DNA from 2 places in the Paenibacillus sp. FSL R7-0312 genome. Region 1 is predicted to be linked to the other one. Evidence: riboswitches for the same ligand, from Rfam matches in the RefSeq annotation. Region 1 holds a riboswitch; the other holds the start of a gene.
The links. Region 1 has a riboswitch for S-adenosylmethionine ahead of metA (homoserine O-acetyltransferase MetA). Riboswitches for the same ligand answer to the same signal wherever they lie in the genome.
Positions count from the first base shown of each region.

Region 2: linked by a shared signal. The riboswitch ahead of MKX70_RS11200 (methionine ABC transporter ATP-binding protein) and the one ahead of metA (homoserine O-acetyltransferase MetA) in region 1 are both predicted to bind S-adenosylmethionine.

Region 1 is NZ_JBBORE010000001.1:6,875,879-6,883,331, forward strand. It holds gene MKX70_RS29830 (bifunctional 2',3'-cyclic-nucleotide 2'-phosphodiesterase/3'-nucleotidase) at 1-1,335, opposite strand, end outside; gene MKX70_RS29835 (hypothetical protein) at 1,484-1,810, shown strand; gene mqnC (cyclic dehypoxanthinyl futalosine synthase) at 1,932-3,068, opposite strand; gene MKX70_RS29845 (aminotransferase class I/II-fold pyridoxal phosphate-dependent enzyme) at 3,368-4,534, opposite strand; gene metA (homoserine O-acetyltransferase MetA) at 4,722-5,639, opposite strand; SAM riboswitch class I at 5,759-5,890, opposite strand; gene corA (magnesium/cobalt transporter CorA) at 6,314-7,249, shown strand; gene MKX70_RS29860 (1-phosphofructokinase family hexose kinase) at 7,341-7,453, opposite strand, start outside.
Region 2 is NZ_JBBORE010000001.1:2,532,986-2,540,438, reverse strand. It holds gene MKX70_RS11205 (methionine ABC transporter permease) at 1-545, opposite strand, end outside; gene MKX70_RS11200 (methionine ABC transporter ATP-binding protein) at 545-1,561, opposite strand; SAM riboswitch class I at 1,660-1,795, opposite strand; gene MKX70_RS11195 (Cthe_2314 family HEPN domain-containing protein) at 1,887-2,633, opposite strand; gene MKX70_RS11190 (UbiD family decarboxylase) at 2,661-4,433, opposite strand; gene MKX70_RS11185 (COX15/CtaA family protein) at 4,489-5,421, opposite strand; gene MKX70_RS11180 (thioredoxin family protein) at 5,534-5,878, opposite strand; gene MKX70_RS11175 (putative polysaccharide biosynthesis protein) at 5,990-7,453, opposite strand, start outside.

The sequences.
Region 1 (7,453 bases):
AGCCAGAGTCGGATCTGTATTAATCCGGTTCTCTACATAGCTTCGCTGTGCATAGGTTACGATCTGAACGGTCGGATCATCCTGCACCATCGCGAAGAAGCTGTTCATCGGCACATCCGTTTTACCCAGCGGTGTATTAACATATTGAATTGTAGCTTCATGGGCTGCTTTTAAGGCCGCGTCCACTGCAGCATCCGGAGTCACGCCCGTAATTGAACGGGTAGAGGATTGGGAATTGGTTTTGTCTACAACCCAGCCGTCTCCCTCTGGCTTAATGGTGAGGTCAATCAAGCCCAGATTGTTTCCGCCGAAGCCGGCTTGAACAGCTGGAACACCATTGATCTGACCTTTGGCATTGTCGATGCCAGGCAGCAAAGCTTTGGATGCATTCTTGAACGATGCGTCCAGAGCATCCACAGTTGCTGCCGGGAATACTTTATGGGTGTGGGAGAATGTGATTGCATCAATATTAGGTACCAGGCTTAGTGCTTTGATGTCATTCTCGGAGCCGTCGCCTAGCACTGCCGAATCAGCATAACCAGTGTGCGCCATAGCAACGATAATATCCGCACCTTTCGCCTTCATCTCAGGAATGAATTTTGCGGCTGTTTCAGCAATATCTTTAGTAATAACCTTGCCTTCCAGATTGGCTTTGTCCCAATCCATAATCTGCGGAGTAACAAGACCAATCAGGCCTACGTTAATGGTTTGTGTATTGCCATTGCTGTCTTTAACTTGCTTTTCCAAAATTTCATATGGTTCAAAGTAATTTACATCGTTGTTAGGATTATTGTCACCGTCGTTAACATATACATTCGCATTAATAAAAGGTATATCTGTATATGTTGCCGAAGTAACACTGTTCAGATACGGCAGACCATAGTTAAATTCGTGGTTGCCGAGTGTTGCAGCATCATATTCCATTGTATTCAAAGCCGCAATCATCGGATTGATTTGTGTAGTCTTTCCTTCAGCATCTACTTGCTTCGAAGCGTACGTACCCAGCGGTGTACCCTGAATCAAATCACCGTTGTCGAGTAAAAGATTGTTTGTGTTGTTCATCTCTGCACGAGCCTGTTTCACCAGCGTTGCCGTCCGGTCCAGTCCCACAGTCAGTGACTCTTTGTTCTTGAAGTAGTCCCAGCCCATCACATTGGTATGCACATCTGTAGTACTCATCAGCCGCAGGCTGACTGTGCCAGGTGCAACAGTGGCAGCTTCCGCCTTCCCGCCTCCCAGTACTGAACCGGCAACAACTCCGCCTAGTACCTGTGCAGTGATCACAGTGGCAGCCAGTATTGAAGCGATAGGTTTGTTCCAACGCTTTTGTCTCATATAATAGAATACCCTCCCAGTCGATCTCTTTAAACTGACCGTCAAAGCGTAACATATCGCCAACTTTCAATCTATCAGACTGGGTTAACTAGAATTGCGAGTTTTGTAAATTGTATAAAAGAGTAACAAGTATTAGGGAGGGCTGACATTGGGCGAGGAAAAGAACACACATCGGGAATTTTTTTGGGTCAAAGACGAGAACCGAAACGTAAACCTACAAGACATACGCTGGTTTGAAGAAATGCTCACCTTTGATACTTTGCGGGAAGCGGAAGAATGGGTGATGAGTGATGCCTATAATAAGGTTGGCGGACGCCAGTTCGACGGCTATCTGACCAGTGATCCTAAGCTCGCTTTTGCACTGGTCTATAACCTGACACGACTGAAGACTCTTGGCAGCGCTTCTTTCAATAATATCTATGCTGATGAGAAGGAGAAGGATGGCCAGACCCTATTTATGGTTTGGGTGGAGTGATAGGTACTGAACGCAAAAAACGCCTATCCATCACCTGTCCCTGCGGATAGATGATAGATAAGCGTTGTATCTGCTCTGCAATATAACCGGGCTAACACCATATGAGATGTCGCTCTACCCTCTAATTCTGCATGATGAAATCATTGTCGATCTTGACGCTGCCATCCTCGAAGGTCCGCAGGATGTCGTAACGCGTGTTGCGCTGCGCCGGGATCTTGCCTGCTTCGCGGATGAGCTGTGTAATGGACTCGATATTGACCTTGTAGGTCGCGCCCGCCGAGGAAACTACGTTCTCCTCGATCATCGTGCTGCCGAAGTCATTGCAGCCGTATTGCAGTGAAAGCTTGCCGACCTCAGGGCCCATCGTGACCCAGGAGGACTGGAAGTTCTTAATATTATCCAGCACCAGACGGCTGATCGCCACAGTCTTGAGGTATTCCTCCGGTGTCTGCCGGTCCAGCTTAAGGTTCGTATTATCCGGCTGGAAGGTCCAGGAGATGAAGGCCAGGAACCCTTCGGAATCATATTTGTTCGCAATGCACTCATCCTGGGCTTCACGTACACGAAGCAGATGCAGCGCCCGCTCTTCCATACTCTCACCGAGGCCGATAACCATTGTGGCCGTCGTGTTCATGCCGATCCGGTGCGCGGTCTGCATAACATCCATCCACTCGCGCCAGGAGCCTTTGAGCCGGCTAATCTTACGCCGTGTGCGGTCGTCGAGAATCTCCGCTCCACCGCCGGGAAGAGAATCCAGGCCTGCAGCATGAATCTCGCGCATGACCTGCTCCAGCGGCAGTCCGGATACTTCGACCATCTTCATGATCTCTGCCGGTGAGAATGAATGCATGGTGATCTCCGGGAACCGCTGCTTAATTCCGCGCAGGATATCCGTGTAATAGCTGAACGGCAGATTCGGGTTCGTTCCACCCTGCATCAGAATTTCGGTCCCGTTCACGCTGATTGTCTCTGCTATCTTCTGATAGATAGTTTCATCGGGAAGGACGTATCCTTCCTCCGAACCGGGTCTGCGGTAGAAGGCGCAGAAGCGGCAATAGACATCGCATACATTGGTGTAGTTAATATTGCGCCCGATTACGAATGTAGCCAGCGGGTCCGGGTGCCAGCGCTTCATAATAATATCCGCAGCCGCGCCCATTTTCTCAATTTCATTGCTTTCGAACAACGTGATTGTGTCTTCTAATTGAAGACGTTCACCTTTAAGTGTCTTATCTAGAATAAGATCAATTGCACTCAACGTTCGCAGCCTCCTCTTAATCCTATGAAGTATAGTAGATGAATTTAATTTAAAAAATAAACAAACTCGTTCCCCCATCGTATCACAATCGGATGAGCTTGAAAAATCTTTCGCCAAGTGAAAACGATTTTGCCGTCCTTTTATTAGGATGGAACGTTTCAGCGAGAAATCGAAGGATACAACATTATAAGGTAAACCACATAGAGTCTTATATTTAAATAAACAGCAGCACCGCATTGGTGCTGCTGTTTAAGGTGACTGCAAATTCAGATAACTGAACGGATCTGTTCCAACTTGAACTATTCCAGTTCGGTGCGTGCGGCTTCCAGTGCCTGCGCCAGATCAGCGATCAAATCGTCCACATGCTCGATGCCGACCGAGAAACGCAGCAGCCGGTCATCTACGCCAACCGCATCACGGATTTCCGCCGGAATATCGGCGTGAGTCTGCACAGCCGGATAGGTCATGAGCGATTCCACACCGCCAAGACTCTCTGCGAAAGCAATCAGGCGGATATGGCGGAGCAGCGGCTCCACATATCTCGCATCCTTCACCTTGAAGGAGAAAATTCCGGTATTGCCCGAAGACTGGCGCTTCTGGATTTCATACCCCGGATGATCCGGAAGCCCCGGATGGAAGACCTCAGCAATGGCCGGATGCTCCAGCAGATAACGGGCGATAGCCAGTGCATTGCTCTCATGCCGCTCCATGCGTAGGGCGAGTGTCTTCATTCCCTTCATCAGCTGATAGCTGTCGTTCGGGGCAAGAACGGCTCCCATTGAGTTATGCAGAACAGCCATTTCAGCAGACAATTCAGCACCTTTCGTTACTATAAGTCCAGCCAGTACATCATTGTGTCCGCCCAGATACTTGGTCGCGCTGTGAACGATGATATCTGCTCCAAGCTCAATCGGGCGCTGGAAGAACGGGGTCAGCAGCGTATTGTCGACAATCGTGAGCAACCCGTGGTGGCGGGCCCATGTACATACCGCTTCGATATCCGTAATCATCATCAGCGGATTGGTTGGTGTCTCAATGAATACACCCTTGGTGCCCGGCTGTCGCGCAGCCTCCAGAGCATCCAGATCATTCGTATCCACATAGGAGGCGCTGATGCCGTATTTGGACAGAATCCGTTCCAGCAGACGATAGGTTCCGCCGTACAGGTCGAGCGAGACAACGAGATGATCCCCTTGCCCAAACAAGGTAAACACAGTAGTCAATGCAGCCATACCCGAGGCGCAGGCGAAGCCGGCATCGCCGGATTCCAGTACCGCTGCCGCATCTTCGAGCACAGAGCGGGTAGGATTTTTGGTGCGGATGTAATCAAAGCCCGTGCTCTGTCCGAGTCTCGGGTGACGGAATGCCGTCGCGTTGTACACCGGATAATTAATCGCCCCTGTCGCGGGGTCCTCCATCGAACCAATCTGTGCCAGTCTGCTCTCAATTTTCAGTTTCTCGTCCATTTCCATTGCCTCCTAAAAGTTTGTTAGTATTTGCTTCCCTGAATTTCTTCGTACAAACTGGCTTCGGAAGCATGGGCTTAGTTTTGTATAGCGTACACTACCTGATCATTCTTCGACAAAACTTGCTTCGGAAGCATAGACTATGTGTTGTGCGCCAACCCATCCTTCTATAATACAAATACAACTTTTAAATAAACGCTCCGATATCGTAGGGTGTCTCCTGGTATACATAGTAATTGAGCCAGTTAGCGAATAATAAGTTGGCATGGGCACGCCAGACGGCCGGCGGTGTACGGGTGGGATCATCTTTTGGATAATAGTGCTTTGGAATCTCAATATCCATGCCTTTGGCGATATCGCGGTCATACTCCCATTTCAGGGAGAACGGATCATATTCTGAATGTCCGGTCACAAAAATCTGCTTGCCGTCATGCGTAGAAACCAGGTACACACCGGCCTCCTCTGATTCCGCCAGAATCTGCAGATCCGGATTATTCTCTATATCTTCACGGGAGACGTCGGTGTGACGGGAATGCGGCACATGGAATACTTCGTCGAAGCCCCGCAGCAGTTTCACATTATTATGGCTCAGCGTATGCGGAAACACTCCAAAGCATTTATCCGGCAGACTCACCTTACGCACACCGAAGTGGTGGTACAGTCCTGCCTGCGCGGCCCAACAGATATGCATGGTCGAGGTTACGTTCTGCTTGCTCCATTCAAAAATCACTTTCAGCTCTTCCCAGTAGTTGACATCCTCGAACTCCATTTGTTCCACCGGAGCACCGGTGATGATCAAGCCGTCAAAGCGGCGGTCACTGATTTCATCAAAGGTTTTGTAAAAGCTCTTTAAGTGCTCTGCCGAAGTATTCTTCGAGGTATGGGAGCTGGGATGCAGCAGAACAACATCCACCTGAAGCGGTGAGTTCCCGATAAGGCGCAGCAGCTGCGTTTCCGTGGTTTCTTTGGTCGGCATCAGATTCAGGATGGCGATCCGCAAAGGACGGATATCCTGATGAAAGGCATGGCTTTCATCCATTACAAAAATATTCTCACCGGATAATACTTCTTTGGCCGGAAGACTGTCGGGAATTTTAATAGGCATTGCTGTTTCCACTCCTTAACTGAAATTAGGTTCCGCTTGGCGGTTAAATCTGATCCAAAACAACGAAAAAAGACCTTTCTCGGGCGAGAAAGGTCATATATCTGCAGTCATATGCGCCTCTCTCATCTGCCAGAGAACTTCCGCCGGACAAATAACGTCCTGCAAAGCTTCCGCAAGAATTAGCACCGTGCGTTCACACGCCGGTTGCCGGGTTTCATCGGGCTAGTCCCTCCACCTGCTCTTGATAAGATTAAGCTGTATTCAGTTGGAAAAGCTAAAGCATCCGGAGATACTATTCTTAAAATTTACTTTAAATCATGAACCTCCTTTTCGTCAAGTCCATACAATGCTTAAGGGGCCCAGAGAATGAAAAGAATTTATCTTGAAAGAGGCATACCCGGGCGTTATACTAGACAAGTGTTTCAACCATAAACGGCGAAAAGAAGAGGTGAGAGAAGAATGGAAGGCGACCCGGGCTCGCGAATAAGCGTGCAGAAAGAACAACCACACAGGATTAACATCAGCTTGCCGGCGGCGGGGGCAGTTCTTCTTCATGCTCTCGGACCGTCTTTTGGCCTTCATCAGTAGATTGTACCACCGGCCAAGCTGATTTTTTCTCTGTGCTTTAATTAGCATATCCCTGGAGAAGACCAGGGACAGAAGGAGTGAATCAGATGAAAATCCGGCTGGTAAACGCAGGGGTTTTTACGACTATTGACAATATTGAGGATACACTTACCGCACCCGCTGAGGGTTTCTATTGGATTGATGCGGATGCTGAGGACCTTGTAGAGCTTCAGCCATTGTACAATCTGCATGATCTGGCTGTGGAGGACTGCCTCAGTGAAGAGGATCAGCGCCCGAAGCTGGAGATTTATGAGAGCCATTATTTTATCGTAGTAAACAGTATCCGGTTTGATGACGAGGAAATCTTCCTCCGCGCGCTCAACGTGTTCCTGGGCAGACATTTCATCATCACCGTTACCAAGCAGAAGATCCATGAGCTGCGCGTCCTGAAGCCTGTACTCTGGGAGCAGGAGGTCAGTGAGCCTGACCGCTTCCTGTACCTGCTAATCGACCTTGTGGTTGACAACTTCTTCTCCGTAGGTGACCGGATTGAAGCGCGGATTGAGAAGCTGGAAGAAGACATCCTCATGCACACCAAGAAATCGCATCTTAGCGAGATCATCGGTCTGCGCAGTGAAATTCTCTGGCTGAAGAAGATGCTAGGCCCGCAGAAGGAAGTTATCAACACGCTGAACAAAAAAGACCTCCGCCTGATCGACGATCAGCTGCAGAAGTATTTCAGTGATATTTATGAAAATGCGGTTAAGATCTCTGAAACCTTCGAAACGTACCGCGATCTCATGGGCAACTTACGCGAAGCATATCAGTCCAGTATCGCTAACCGCGCCAATGAAATCATGAGAGTATTTACGGCAATTACTACGATATTCATGCCGCTGACCGTTATTACCGGTATCTACGGTATGAACTTTGACAATATTCCCGAGACTCACTCCCAGTACGGCTATTATGGAGTTATCGCCGTCATGGTGACGCTCGGCTGCGGAATGCTGGTGATATTCCGCAAGAAGGATTGGCTATGAAGCACAGCGGACGAATACGCAGGACGAAGGCACCGATTACCCGGAGGGTAAAGGAAGCCTTCGTCTTTTTGGTATATGGCGGGCTTTAAATTTACTGTTGTCCAGCCGTATTCTTATCCATGCTGTTGAACAACCGCTCCGTATCCTCGCGCTTGCACAGCTGACGCTCCGGGTTCATGACCGCCGCCGCACCGGAGGCAACGC
Region 2 (7,453 bases), 4.3 Mb from region 1:
ATCGCCAGGTCACCCAGACCCCCGCCGCCTATCATCCCTGACATTGCGGTATAAGAGACAAGCGTAACAACGGTTATGGTTACTCCGGCCAGCAGGCCCGGACGGGCCTCCGGCAGCAATACGCGCATAACGATCTGCTGCGTGGATGCTCCCATACCCTGCGCCGCTTCGATGATCCCCCGGTCAACCTCCCGCAGTGCGGTCTCTACCAGTCTGGCGAAGAATGGAGCCGCGCCAATCACCAGCGCCGGAATCGTTCCAAGTACACCTATCGAGGTACCCATAATCGACTTGCTGAACGGAATCAGGGCAACCATCAGAATAATAAAGGGAACTGAACGCAGAATATTTACGACGAACGATAATACCGAGTAAACAGCCCTGATAATAGTGTTATTAGATCTGCCCCATAAATATAACACAATGCCGAGCGGTAAACCAAGGATAATTGTGAATATTCCTGAAAAAGCTAACATTTTCATTGTTGCAACCGTGGCATCAAGCATTTCTTCCCAGTTAATCGCGCTAAAATCCAGTCCGCCCATTAAGAAATCACCTCCACATCAAGGCCTTGAGCCGCAAGTTCGGTAAGTGTTGCTTCCACGGCACCGGATGGCCCTTCAAACCGCACAATCAGCTGACCATAAGGGACATCCTTAATAGTAGAAATGGTTCCCTGGAGAATGGCGAAATTAACTCCGGTTCCCTGCGCCACATGCGAAAGGGTCGATTCGTACGTCTTTTGCCCAAGAAAAGTAATTTTGACCGCCTTAGTATATCCGGCATGTACAGCATCAATCGCTTGCCGCAGCGGTCCGTCTGCCTGAGTTTCACTGCGGATGAATTCTTTCGTAACCTCATGCCTTGGTTTCAGAAAAACCTGGGAAACGTCGCCCTGCTCCACAATCCCACCCCCATGAATGACAGCCACCCGGTCACAAATGCTCTGAATGACATGCATCTCATGCGTAATTAGCACAATGGTCAAGTGAAATTTCCGGTTAATATCCAGCAGCAGGCGCAGAATTGAATCCGTTGTCTGCGGGTCCAGCGCTGAAGTCGCTTCATCGCATAGCAGAACATCAGGATCGCTCGCCAGAGCACGGGCGATCCCGACCCGCTGTTTCTGGCCTCCGGACAGCTGAGCCGGATATTTGTTCCGGTGCTCCTCAAGTCCGACTAGAGCCAGCAGATCCCGAACCTTCCGCTCAATCTCCGTCTTGGAGGTTCCGGCCAGCCGCAGCGGAAAGGCGATATTGTTATATACAGTTGCCGAGGAGAGCAGATTGAAATGCTGAAAGATCATCCCGATCTTGCGCCGCTGCTCCTGCAGCTGTCCTTGGCTGAGTGCCGTCAACTCCACCCCATCTACCCATACTTCACCCTCGCTCGGACGCTCCAGCAGATTAATGCAGCGGATCAGCGTGCTTTTGCCGGCACCGGAGTGACCGATTACACCGAATATCTCCCCCTTCTTAATCGACAGGCTTAGTCCGGAAAGCGCCGTCGCGGCCTTGCTTCCTTTACCGTATACTTTCGTCAAATCTTTCAGCTCTATCAATCGCCCCGTCCTCCTTCTTCCCTGCAATTTATAACAAAAAAGACCTCTTACGATCCGTGCAGATCGGAAGAGGCCATGTGTGTGAAGTAAACAATGCCGTCTCATCTGCCAAGACCGCAAACTCAGCGGCATTGTAGGAATTAGCACCATGACATTTGCAGAACAGCAGCTATGCTGTGACAAATCGGTTGCCGGGCTTCATCGGGCCTATCCCTCCGCCGCTCTCGATAAGATTATAGTATGAAGTTATATATGCCGTTTCATGTTAGAAGTAAATACTTGCATAAGTATATTAAGTTTCCGGTTCTTTGTCAAAGGTAAGTTTTTACGGCTGTACGTGCTCTGAACGCTTGCTGGATGCAGCTTTATTCTTGTGCCACTGCTCATTGCTGTACCTGAAGGCAGCCGACAAAGATTTGCACACCATCTCCAGGCTCTGCTTCAAATCCTCCAGATGGCTGTCAAGATCCTCCAGTTGGATTTTGTCATGCAGCCCCTGATGGCGCTGCCAGAGATCATCCGTCATCTCAGCGTTCATGTAGTGAATCTCGGCATTGCGCCGTTTGCGCAGATTCTCTATCGGTTCGCGGTAAGAGTTCCTGATCCTCTCCAGCTCATTGGCCAGCGGGTTGTGCGCCTGAAGCAGCTGAAATTGGCGAAGCACAGTGAAGTATGAGAAATGTGCTTTGACTTTCCCTGTATTCAGATCATACAGACTGTTCAGGACCGTACCCAGCTTGTCCAGCAGGGAGAACACCCGGATGAAGCCGTCCTTATAAAAATACACATACCTGGCGTACTCCCCCTGCTCCGTGGGCGACATATCATCCATATAACCGGCAACTACCGACCTCCGGTAAAAGGCGGCGGCGAACCAGCTCTGTTCCAGCTCGTCCAGCGATGAGATCAGACCGCGTGTCCATATTTCCAGCTTGCGGTATTCATGGTCACGGTCTTCATGTGCGTTCATCTCCTTGCGCAGCATGGAGGCGACCTTCGCCATGTTGTCCATGGCTTCGGCCAGTACCCCGCTATTCTCGCGGGGCGGCTCTCCCAGTAATGTCCGCAGCATATTTGTCCTCCTCAGAATACTTAAGATCTAAAAATGAGGGAAATAACGATTCCAGTTCCGGTTCACCAGTTCAACCGTGTCCTCATGAGGAACCAGCTCCTCCGGGTATCCCGGCTTCATCCGGGCATCTATTACAATAGGCAGCGAATAGCTGATTGCGTTACGCAATACATGGGTCTCCGCATAAATATCATCCGCCGGATTAAACCGGCTGAACACTGTCCACAGGAAGGACGTTTGTGTGCGCACTGCTTCTGCAGCATCGTCCACCAGAACAATCAGCGGCCAGGCTGTGCCCTTCTCCTGGAAGGAAGCGGCCAGCCTGACGGGAAGCTCAGGGTCTTCTATATAGGATGCTCCGGAAACGGCTAAACATCCGCCGCAATAGGGCACGGCGTCGGTGATTGCTGGAAGGTGACCCTCCGTATAGGTTCTAGGCAGTTCACGCACCGGGTTGCCGGTGCCCATCATCACAGCCTTACTGCCATGATTCAGCTTGCGGCCGGTATAGTCAAGGGTATCCATGGAGGTGTTAGCGAAGATCACCAGATCTGATGCCGGATTAAAGCGTTCAAGCACGGTTTCCAGCAGTTTGGGGAAATCCGTAAGCTCAACCGCTTCATTCGTCAGGAGCAGGAATTTCGTTAAAGAGAGCTGGCCTTCCCCCAGGATACGGAAGGCCGAAGCCAGTCCCTCACGCGGATAGCTCTCTCTCATCACCGCAGACGCCAAGGCGTTCGAGCCGGATTCCGAGTACGCCCACAGTGCTTTTACAGAAGGCATCATTAACGGATAGGCCGGAGCCAGCAGCCGCTGCAGATAATCCTTCAGATAATAATCCTCCTGTCGGGGTTTGCCGGTAATCGTGGCCGGAAAAATCGCATCCTTGCGGTGCCACATCCGCTGCACATGCATTACGGGAAAATCATGCTGCAGCGAATAATAGCCGGATTGACTGCCATACGGGCCTTCCGGTCTACGCTCAAACGGAGACACCCGCCCGCGGATGGAGAATTCGGCTTCTGATGGAATACGGTGACCGCCTAGGGGGTCCTGCACCATAGGAAGCTTCCCGCCCTGCATAAGGGATGCCAGCATCAATTCCGGAAGGCGCTCTGACACCGGGGCAACAGCGGCCGCAATCAGGGCAGGCGGCCCGCCGATAAAGACAGAGACCGGAATCGTCTCCCCCAGCAGCTCAGCCTGACGGTGATGGAAGCCCCCTCCTTTATGAATTTGCCAATGAATGCCGGTGGTGCTGTCATCATAAATCTGGACCCGGTACATCCCGAGATTATGGTCTTTGGGGTTGGTTATACTCTCTGTATAGACCACAGGAAGGGTGATGAACGGCCCTCCATCCTTAGGCCAGCTGGTAATTCGGGGCAATTCCTGTAGCGGATTACTGCTGCGGCAGATGCCTAGTACCGGTGCTTCACCTTGCGGTATATTTTTGGTTCCTGCTCGGATCAGGTCAAGCAGCAAGCCCTTTTCTCTCCAAAGTCCGGCAGCTGATGGCGGAATCATCGTCTCCATAGCTGCCGTCATGGATTTCACTAACTGCTCCGGGCGGGTCCCGAAGGCCTTATTCACCCGGCGGACAGTACCGAACAGATTGGTTGCAACCGGGAACGGCGTTCCTTGTACATTTGTAAACAGCAGCGCCGGGCCTTCCTCAGCGGCTACCCGGCGGTGAATCTCGGCCAGCTCCAGATGCGGATCAACCGGAGCATCAATCACGGCAAGATCCTTGTCCCTGCGGAGCTGTTCGATCCATTGTCGCAAATTACCGTATCCCACTAAACGTTCCTCCTCGAACCGGGCCCGAACCTTACCCATGCCCTTAACGGTAATCTTATAATTTCTTGCCTGTTCCGCTTAACTGCCAGACACGGACACTCATATAACATAGAACCCCAAACAAGCCGGCAATCAGCAAAATATGCGACAACGCGGTAAAGATGTACAGTCGTTCATTATACAGCGTATGAACCACAGCAGCTCCACTGAATACCTGCATCAGGCAGAGCAGTACTGCGGCAACACCCAGAGCCCTCAGCTCCGTCAGCTCTTTGTATTTCCAGAAAGCCAGATGTCCCAGAATAGCAGTCAGCAGGAACAGCAGCGCCGCTGCAAGCCGGTGTATGAATACAATGCCCACCCCGCCAGACAGCTCCGGAATCCATTCCCCATTGCACAGCGGCCAGCCTGAACAGCCCCCCTGCGAATCGGTATGGCTTACATAAGCCCCAATATACACGACCATATAAGAATATAACGCAGTAAACCAGGTTAAGTTACGGAAGCCCCTGCTTACTTTCGGTTCTGCAGTGCTATTTTCTTCCCCCGAAAGGTAGATCCGCCCTGCTCCAAGCGCAAGCATCAGGGAGCTGGCGAACGCAATCAGCGAGAATCCCATATGTAAAGCCATCACTCCAGCAGACTGCGACTTGATTACCGCAAGCGCTCCCATTCCGCCTTGCACCACTACGAATATAAGGGTTAACAAGGCATAGGTAAGCAGATCCCTGCGCTTACGGGCATAACGCCAGAATGCAAACATGGAAGCCAGTGACATTAGGCCCGCAAGTCCGCTGAACAGACGATGGGTATATTCAATCAGGGAGCCTACGGTATAAGCCGGAATCAGCTTTCCGTGACACAGCGGCCATTCATTACCGCATTCCAGCCCCGAACCCGTCTTAGTAACCACCGCTCCGCCGAGCAGCGCCAGAAACATAACGAGGCAGGTTATATAGCTAAGCCATTTTAATTGAAGGGTCGTCAATGTTATCACCCGCATTTTATAGGAATGAATTAGTATAATGATAGCGCCCGCAGACAATTCTAGAAAAAAAACACCGCTTCTGCTCGGGTAGGGCGAAAGCGGTGCTGCTTCATTACTTGTGGATGCTAAGGTATACATCCAGCGCCGTATTCAGGAAATTCTCAATTTCCTCACGGGACTTACGAAGCTTATTCACGAATCTGACCAGTTCCCGTCCATCGGTATACGCGACAAAGCTCGGAATGCCCAGAATATTCTGTTCCTGGCTGACGTCGCCTACGGCATCGACATCCACTTCAACGAGTGTGAGGCGGTCACTATATTTCAGTTCCACATCCGGCATAAACGGATCCATGAATTTGCAATCCGAGCACCAATCCGCCTTGAATACCGCCACCGTTAAGCGCGGAGATTGTATTGACACCTGAAACTCAGCAGGAGAACTAATTTTGTCCATCTATTAACCATCCTTTCTCATTTAACCGTTACCCATGACTCTTCTCTAAGTGAAGCAAAATGTACGGAATAAGTCAAATAAAAAAGACAAAATAAGACAATGATCACAGCTTTATTCGTTTGCACGCACATGCGCCGGCTGCAGCTTCATTAGAGGATTCAGCAGTTTGCGCAGCGGACGCGGGTAACCTGCGATTTCCTGGCTGCTCAGTACGCCCAGAACAATCAACAGTACCAGATAAATGATAACCACGGCAGTTCCAACCACCAGACATGTAATCAGGAATGCCAGTCTTGCCGGCATCAGATGAGTCAGCATAATCCCCGCTTCATTGAGGCCATAGCCGATCCCGGCCGATGCGAGTACAGCGATTGAGAATCCGCCCCAGCGTTTGCCGAGAATTTCGAAGGGAATGATCTTTTTGAGCATCCGCAGATTAAGCAGCGTAATGACAATGAAGCACAGGGCCGTAGAGCCGATGATGCCATAGATGCCGAATAGCTGGCTGAACAGGAAGTTGGAAGCGAACTTCACGATAATCCCGACAAGCACGTAATACATCGAAATCCGCGACTTGCCCATCCCAAGCAGAATAGAGTTCGTAGTCATCATAGTGATTTGAAAAATAGTCCCCAGCGTCAGCATCGCTACAATCCCGCTGCCGTCCAGACTGCTGAAGATCAGTCCATTGACAGAATATGCCGCCACAACGAGAGAGAGTACAATTGGTGTGCCGGTAAGAATGGAAATACGCATAGCCAGGGTAACCTGGCGTTTCAGATGCTGTTCATCTTTGCGGGCGTACGCCGCTGAAATAATCGGAATGAGCGACGTACTAAGCGCGATAGACAACACCGGCGGGATACCTGCTATACTCTGTGCACGGCTGCCGAATATCCCCAGGGCCCGGGTAGCTTCCTCCATTCCGATCCGGCCGCTGAGCAGCGGTACAATAAAGGAAGTATCGATAAAGTTCACAACAGGTACTGTGATCGAAGATAATACAATTGGAATGGACAGTTTGAAAATATCTTTATATATTCCAAGTAACGGAAGGCGTGCCTCATTTGATTCATAAAGAGCAATCTGCTCCTCGCTGCGGCGCATCTTCATCGCGTAATACAGCATAACACCGAAAGCGCCGACACTCCCGAGCACACTGCCGAAAGAAGCGCCTGCAGCCATCCATGTGTTGCTGTAGCCTTGGCGCAGCAGAATAAAAGCCAGCAGAATTGCCGTCGATACCCGGGCAATCTGCTCAATAATCTGTGAGATACCTCCGGCCATCATATTATTGCGCCCCTGGAAATAACCGCGCATCATCGCGATTGCGGGGAACAGCAGCAGCGCCGGGGCAATCGCCCGGATGGCCAGCGTACTCTCAGGAACTTTGGTGTACTCCGCATAATACGGAGCGGCTATGTACAGTATTGTACTCATTACAACACCTACAACAGCTGCAAAGATAAGGGCGGCACGGTATACCTGCTGTGCTTCATGCGGACGGTTCAGAGCATAACGCTCTGATACCATTTTGCTCAGCGTGCTGGGTATTCCTGCGGTCGCCAGCGGAAG